DNA from 2 places in the Allobosea sp. LjRoot9 genome. Region 1 is predicted to be linked to the other one. Evidence: predicted binding sites of a transcription regulator. Region 1 holds the regulator's gene; the other holds the start of a gene.

The links. The regulator PhoB, encoded in region 1, activates phosphate uptake and scavenging genes when phosphate is short. The targets are predictions, from matches to a motif close to TGTCATNNANCTGTCAT.
Region 2: the regulator PhoB is predicted to act here: its motif matches at 2,145-2,161, upstream of ACSQ3P_RS19380 (alkaline phosphatase).

What each region holds. Positions count from the first base shown of each region.
Region 1 covers NZ_CAXUPC020000002.1:700,561-704,327, forward strand. The annotation lists gene ACSQ3P_RS11950 (M20 aminoacylase family protein) at 1-696, opposite strand, end outside; gene phoB (phosphate regulon transcriptional regulator PhoB) at 1,020-1,718, opposite strand; gene phoU (phosphate signaling complex protein PhoU) at 1,875-2,594, opposite strand; gene pstB (phosphate ABC transporter ATP-binding protein PstB) at 2,634-3,434, opposite strand; gene pstA (phosphate ABC transporter permease PstA) at 3,482-3,767, opposite strand, start outside.
Region 2 covers NZ_CAXUPC020000004.1:440,455-444,221, reverse strand. The annotation lists gene ACSQ3P_RS19385 (hypothetical protein) at 1-315, opposite strand, end outside; gene ACSQ3P_RS19380 (alkaline phosphatase) at 344-2,089, opposite strand; gene cynS (cyanase) at 2,364-2,852, opposite strand; partial or broken gene ACSQ3P_RS19370 (EamA family transporter) at 3,160-3,525, shown strand.

The sequences.
Region 1 (3,767 bases):
GGCGGGAACATTGCGGGCGACGATCGCCTGGACGCCGAGGATGAAATTGGCCAGCGCGATCGTCGGGTCGGTCGCGGTATGGGCGCCGGAGCCACCATGGCCGCCAGTGCCGCGGAAGGTCACGACCCAGGTGTCGCTGGCGGCGAGCATCGGCCCTTGCCTGATGCCGAACTCCCCGGCGCGGCGGCCCGGCTGGTTGTGCATGCCGTAGACGGCATCGACCGGAAAGCGCTCGAACAGCCCCTGCTCGAGCATGACGCGGGCACCGCCCAACCCTTCCTCCGCCGGCTGGAAGATGAAATGGACCGTGCCGCCGAAATCCCGGTGCTCCGCCAGATAGCGCGCGGCACCGAGCAACATGGCGATATGTCCGTCATGCCCGCAGGCGTGCATCTTGCCGGGAATGGTCGAGCGATGCGGGATCTCGCTCTTCTCCTCGATGCGCAGCGCGTCCAGTTCGGAGCGAAGCGCGATGGCGCGCTGTCCGCCGCGCTCGCCCTTCAGCGTGCCGACCACCCCGGTCCCGGCCACCCCCTCATGAGTCTCGATGCCCCAGCCGCGCAGCGTCCGCGCCACCAGGGCCGCCGTCCTGACCTCCTCGAAGGCGATCTCGGGATGGGCATGAATGTCGCGCCGGATGGCGATGAGGTCGGCTTCGAAAGCCTTGATGGCGGGAAAAACGGGGCTGTCGAGCACGGTCTCGAATCCTGGCGGGCGTATGAGCGGCCAAGATTAGAGAGGAACCCTACCTGCAACAATCGACGGAGTCGCAGATCCCCGCTGCAATGGCAAAGCGGTCCGCATTCGCCGCCGTGGCAATCCCTAAGCTCCGTCATTCCGGGGCTTCGCCCTCGGGTCCGACCTTTGGTCGGCCCAAGGATAAACTCCGCGAAGAGCCCGGAACCCAGAACCGATGAGGGTTCCAAGAGGCGCTCGGACATCAGAGCTTCGGCAATGAGCAACAACGGTTCTGGGTTCCGGGCTCAGGCCTTCGGCCTGCCCCGGAATGACGCGCGCTCTTAGCCGCGCGCAAACGTCTCGTCGAAGGCGTAGCCCGCGCCGCGCACCGTACGCAGCGGGTCCTTGGCATCACCGGGCGTGATCGCCTTGCGCAGGCGGCCGACATGAACGTCGACCGTGCGCTCGTCGATATAGACGTCGCGACCCCAGACGGCGTCGAGGAGCTGTGCGCGGGAATAGACCCGGCCCGGCGCCTGCATCAGGAATTCGAGCAGGCGGAATTCGGTCGGGCCGAGATGCAATTCCGCGCCGGAGCGGCGGACGCGGCGCGTCGTGCGGTCGAGTTCGAGATCGCCGGCCGCTAGCAGCCCCGCGACATGGCCAGGCTTGGCCCTGCGCAAGAGCGCCTGGATGCGCGCGATCAGTTCAGGCAGCGAGAACGGCTTGACCACATAGTCGTCGGCGCCGGTGGCGAGGCCGCGCACGCGCTCGGTCTCCTCGCCGCGGGCGGTGAGCATGATGATCGGCACGCGCTCGGTGTCCCGGCGCGTGCGCAGGCGGCGGCAGAGCTCGATGCCCGACAAGCCCGGCAGCATCCAGTCGAGCAGGACGAGGTCGGGCGTGTGGTCGCGCAGATGCAGCTCGGCATCGTCGCCGCGTGCGACGCTGTCGACCTCGAAGCCCTCGGCTTCGAGGTTGTAGCGCAGGAGCAGGGTGAGCGGCTCCTCGTCCTCGACGATCAGGATGCGTGCGGGCATGTCTCAGTTCCGTTCCTGGCATTCAGCCGACACACACCGTCATGCTCGCCCTGGTGGCGAGCATCCACGTCTTGAACACAGGTCTCGACCAGCGAAGACGTGGATGGTCGGGACAAGCCCGACCATGACGGGAAAGCTGCCGGTGCGTTCATTCCATCAGCTCCCCGTCACCGCCTCGACATTGATGTCGGTGGTGTCGAGCTTCGGGCGGTTGAGATCGAGCGACTCGCCGGTGACGAGATAGTGGATCGTCTCGGCGATGTTGGTGGTGTGATCGCCGATGCGCTCGACATTCTTGGCGCAGAACAGGAGATGCGTGCAGAAGGTGATGTTGCGCGGGTCTTCCATCATATAGGTCAGCAATTCGCGGAAGAGCGAGGTGTAGAGCGCGTCGATCTCGTCGTCGCGGCGCCAGACCTCCATGGCCTTCTGCTCGTTGCTCGCGGCATAGGCGTCGAGCACGTCCTTGAGCTGGGCCTGGACGAGCCGGCTCATATGCTCGAGCCCGACCACGGCGCGATGCGGCGGCTGGAACTGGCCGGAGATCGCGACCGCGCGCTTGGCGATGTTCTTGGCGAGATCGCCGACGCGCTCGATGTCGGCGGCGATGCGGATCGCCGAGATCAGTTCACGCAGGTCGTTCGCCAGCGGCTGGCGCCGGGCGATGGTCAGGACCGCGCGCTCCTCGACATCGCGCTGGAGGTTGTCGAGGCGCTGGTCGGCGCTGATCACCTTCTGGGCGAGCGTGGTGTCGCGGCGCACCAGCGCCACGGTGGAATCGCCGAGCATGCGCTCGGACATGCCGCCCATCTCGGCGAGGCTGCGGCGCAGCGCCTCGAGTTCGGCGTCGTAGGAGCGGACGATATGTTCGGTCATCGCGGCGGATCCTCTGGAAGCGAAAACAGGGTTCGATAGTCAGCCGAAGCGGCCGGTGACGTAGTCCTGGGTCTGCTTCTTGTGCGGGTTCATGAAGATGGTGTTGGTCGGCGCGAACTCGATCACCTCGCCGAGATACATGAAGGCGGTGTACTGCGAGATGCGCGCCGCCTGCTGCATGTTGTGGGTGACGATGACGATGGTGAAATCGGTCTTGAGCTGCTCCAGCAGATCCTCGATCTTGCCGGTCGAGATCGGATCGAGCGCCGAGGTCGGCTCGTCGAACAGGATCACCTCCGGCTTCTGCGCGATGGTGCGCGCGATGCACAGGCGCTGCTGCTGGCCGCCCGAGAGGCCCATGCCGGACATCTTGAGCTTGTCCTTGACCTCGTCCCAGAGGGCGGAGCGGCGCAGCGCGCCCTCGACGCGGTCGTCGAGCTCCGACTTCGGCGGCTTCTCATAGAGCCGGATGCCGAAGGCGACATTGTCGTAGATCGACATCGGGAAGGGCGTCGGCTTCTGGAAGACCATGCCGATGCGCGAGCGCAGCTCGTTCACATCGACATCATTGGAGATGACGTTGCGGCCGTCGAGGATGACCTCGCCGGTGGCGCGCTGCTCGGGATAGAGCGAATAGATGCGGTTGAAGATGCGCAGCAGGGTCGACTTGCCGCAGCCCGAGGGGCCGATCAGCGCCGTGACGTGACGGTCACGGAAATCGAGATTGACGTTCTTCAGCGCCTTGTGCTCGCCGTAGTAGAAATCGAGGTTCTTGACCGCGATCCTGACCGGGGCTTCGGCATCGAGCGTTTGCGGGCTCAGTTCCAGCGTCGAAAGCATCGACTTCTTCCTTCAGATCGAACGCGACGAGGGTTCAGGATGGCCGTTCACTTGCTGCCGCGCACGATACGGCGCGCGATCAGCGAGAGCAGCAGGATCGAGACGGTGATGATCAGCGAACCGGCCCAGGCGAGCTGCTGCCAGTTCTCGTAAGGGGCCGAGGCGAACTGGTAGATCGTCACCGGCAGGTTCGAGACGCCGCCCGAAAGCGTCGGCGAGAACCAGAAATTGTTGTTCAGCGCGGTGAAGATCAATGGCGCGGTCTCGCCGGCGATGCGGGCGAGCGCCAGCAGGATGCCGGTGACCATGCCCGATTTCGCCGCCCGCCAGGTG
Region 2 (3,767 bases), on a different contig from region 1:
GACGATATCGACCGGCCAGTCGGCATCGGACTGGCAGAACGGGCAGATCGCCAGGGGCTCCCGCGTCAGCACGAAGAAATGGCTTTCGGGCTTCAGCGGCGGCGCCATGTAACCGAGCATGCGCACCTCCTGCCCGCGCAGGCTCGTGGCGCGATCCGAGAACTGGAAGCCGAGCACGCCGAAGGATTTGTAGAGCCCGTCGAAGCTGATCGTCGCCGCCGCGTCCGCGAAAGCGGCTTCGCAAAACGCGAGCGCCGCGAGCCCCTGCAGGAGCCCGCGACGGGATAGTCTTGCGAGGAGGATCGGTTGCTGCACGGACCATTCGCCTCGGATCAGGACAGGTTCACTCGCCGCCCAGCGCCAGCGCCTCCGCCATCACGCGGAAGACATAGGTGTTGGGCTTGTGGCCGCGGAATTTCTCGGCGCCCGGGCCCATCGCGGTCAAGATGCCGTCATCGCCCGAATGCACGCCCGAATTCGCGTCGAAGGGCAGGTTGCCGGCTTTGCGCGTCGCCAGCGGTCCGGTGCAATCGGCTTCGTTGGCGACATTGGTCTTGCCGTCGGCGCTCTTCACCGCCGGAACGCGCTCGCCATCCATGAAGGGGCGACCGGTATCGCAGGTGTCGGGATAGGTGCCGAAGACCACAGCGAGACGGCGCGAGGTGTTGACGTTGGTCGGATAGCCATCGGCGTCGAGCGGACCGTAATTCGGCGCCTTGGAGTCGGCATAGGTGCCAAGCTTGTCGCGCAGGAGCTGTCCCGGACGCTCGTCGTCATAGGTGCCGACGAGCGAGACCGCATGGGTATGATCCGGCACGACGATGATCAGCGTGTCGTTGCGCTCACCGGCAAAATCCTTGGCGATCTTGACGGCATTATCGAGCATGATCGTGTCGAACACGGCCCGCTCCCAATCCAGCGAGTGGCTGTACTTGTCGATGCGGCCGGACTCGACCATCAGGAAGAAGCCGTCCTCATTGCCCTTCAGCATGTCGATCGCGGCCTTGGTCTGCTCGGCGACGTCGGGCTGGTCGGGGAACTTGGCGGTGCTGCCCTTCTTGGCGAGGCGCAGATCGAAGGCGCCGTCGACATTGCTGGTGTTGTAGAGGCCGAGCAGCTTCTTGGTGCCGGCAGCGGCTGCCGCATTCATCTCGGTCTTGGTCGTGGCGATCGTGTAGCCGGCCGCCTTGAACTGGGCGATGAAGTCGAGATCGTCGGTGCGCTTGGAGCCCGGCGTCGTCTTGGGCAGGAAGTTCGGCGATCCGCCGCCCATGATCACGTCGGGCTTCACATCGTAGAACATCTTGACGATGTCGTTGTAATCCGAGCGTCGGCGGGTATGGGCGACCATGGCGGCGGGCGTCGCATCCTCGATCTCGGCATTGGTGACGACGCCAATCGTCATCTTGTTGCGGCGCTTGATCACTTCCGAGATGGTCTCGACCTTGGGATGGTCCAGCGTCAGCGCGTTCTTGGCGCAGTAGACGCCGAGCGCGTTGACGCAGGACTTGTGGCCGGTGGTGTAGGCATGGGCGCTGTTGGCGCTGTCGGTGACGATGGAATCGCTGCCCGAGGTCGAGATCAGCGCCATGTTCGGCATGTCGTCGATGGCGAGCTCGCCATTGAAGCGGCCCTCTTCCCAGCCCTTGGACATGATCCGCGCGGCGGTGCGATGCGCCACCGACATGCCGTCGCCGATGAACAGGATGACGTTCTTGGCCCGGCGCGGCTGGGCCGTCGCGAAGACCTCCCATTTCACCGTCGCCTTGTTCGCCCCTTGCGTCGCCTCGACGACGTAGTTGCCGGCCGGCAGCGTCGCGCCACGCAGCCACAGCGCCGAATGCTTCTGGCCTTCCTCGTTCTGGACGAAGCTCGTCGGCTTGCCGAAGATATCGGCGGCGGGCTTGCCGTTGATCGTGACCTTCACATCGGCCGAGGTCGGCGCGTTCGGGAACTCGACCTTGAAATCGAAGCGCGAGCCCTCGAGGATCTCAGCCCGGTTGATCGGATAGATCGTCTGAGACAGCGCGGGAGTGGCCCCGGCAAGCCCTGTCGCCAGGATCGTCATCAGCCATTTTTGCGCGCGCATGCCCGTCTCCGCTCGAACCCGTTCGATATCTGCCGGCGACCGTTAGGAAGTGCATGTGACAATACGATTACTACATGCGCTTTCATGATGTTAGATATGTTATACTATAACAATATTCGCACACTCCCAAACGCCATCCCCTGCTGCGCCTAACCAGCCACGACACTGTCGAACCGGCTATAGCGACGTCGCGCACCAGTCGAAGAAATCGCGACGCACAGCTTGCGACCCGAGCAACACTCTTTGCGGCTGCCCGACGCCATGGACCGGCAGGCTACGCTTCCTTGAAACCGTAATCGGGAATGCCCTGCTCGTTGCCGTAATATTTATACGGCAGGAACTTGCCCGACATCGCGATCTTGACGCGGTCGCCTTTCGGGTTCGGCTCACGCTCGAACTCGATGTTGAAGTCGATCGCCGACATGATGCCGTCGCCGAACTCCTCTTCGATCAGCGCCTTCCAGGCCGGGCCGTTGACCATCACCATCTCGTAGAAGCGATAGATCAGCGGGTCGGTCGGTGGCATCGGCGTGCCGGTGCCGCGATAGGGCACCTCGTTGAGCATCCGCTTCTCGTTCTCGGTGAGGCCGAACAGGGTCGCAGCCCTCTCCGCCAAGGGCTTGACCAGCTTCATCTGGCCTAGGAGCGCGCCGACGATCAGCACCTCCGACATGCCGCCGATTTCCCCGGTAATGTATTTCCAGCTCCAGCCCTTCTCGCGCTTGATGTCGAGGATCTTCTCGGTGAGTTCTTCGCGCTTCATGGTCTGGATTCTCCTTGGAGATGTCATCGTTGAAATGTCGATCGAGCCAGCTTCAGGCGGTCTTGGTCATGCGGCGAGCGGCGTCGAACGGATCGACGAACCGAGGCCTGGGTAGCAAGCCGCGGGCCAAGAGCCTGCACTCGCCCGAGTACCGGCTGCGGCACGAAGTGAAGTCGTTCCGACTTTATGAGATTCCGGCAGGATCATCTTAACGTTACGCGGAAGTAAGGACCGCAACGTAAGGTATTTGAAGTAATTTCCGTATCATCCAGAGGTCCACCGACCACGCGGAAAACCTGATCGCCCGATGAACTCTTATATTCCCCTGATCCTGTTCACGGTGCTGACCAACGCCGCCGCCCAGCTCATGCTCAAGCGTGGCATGACCGGCCTGGGCCAGCTCGACCCCGGCCATGACGGGCTGATCGCCACGGTCCTGCGCGTCGTCTTCAACCCTTTCGTCTTCTTCGGCCTATGCACCTTCGTGGTCAGCATGGCCTCGCATCTCGTCGTGCTGTCGAAGGTTCAGATCAGCTACGCCTATCCGTTCCTGAGCCTCGCTTACGTCGTGGTCGCGGTTTACGCCCATTTCTTCTTCCAGGAGGATCTGAGCCCTGTCCGCATCGCCGGCATCGGACTGATCATGCTGGGCACCATCTTCATCGCACAGAGCTGAGGGACCGACATGGATCTGATCGTACGCCTCTTCCTTCGTCTCGGCATGCTGCTGGAGCCGAAACCCGTGCTCCGGCCGGTCCCGGTGCCGGTCCGCACCCCGCCGCGCCTGCCGCGCCTGCCGCGCTGACCTTAGAGCGATTTTCGATCCAGCTGGATCGCTCAATTTCTCTAAGCCATTGTTTTAACGAATTTTCTCTACGCGAACCGGTATCAGCTTCGCTCGAAAATGCTTTAGGC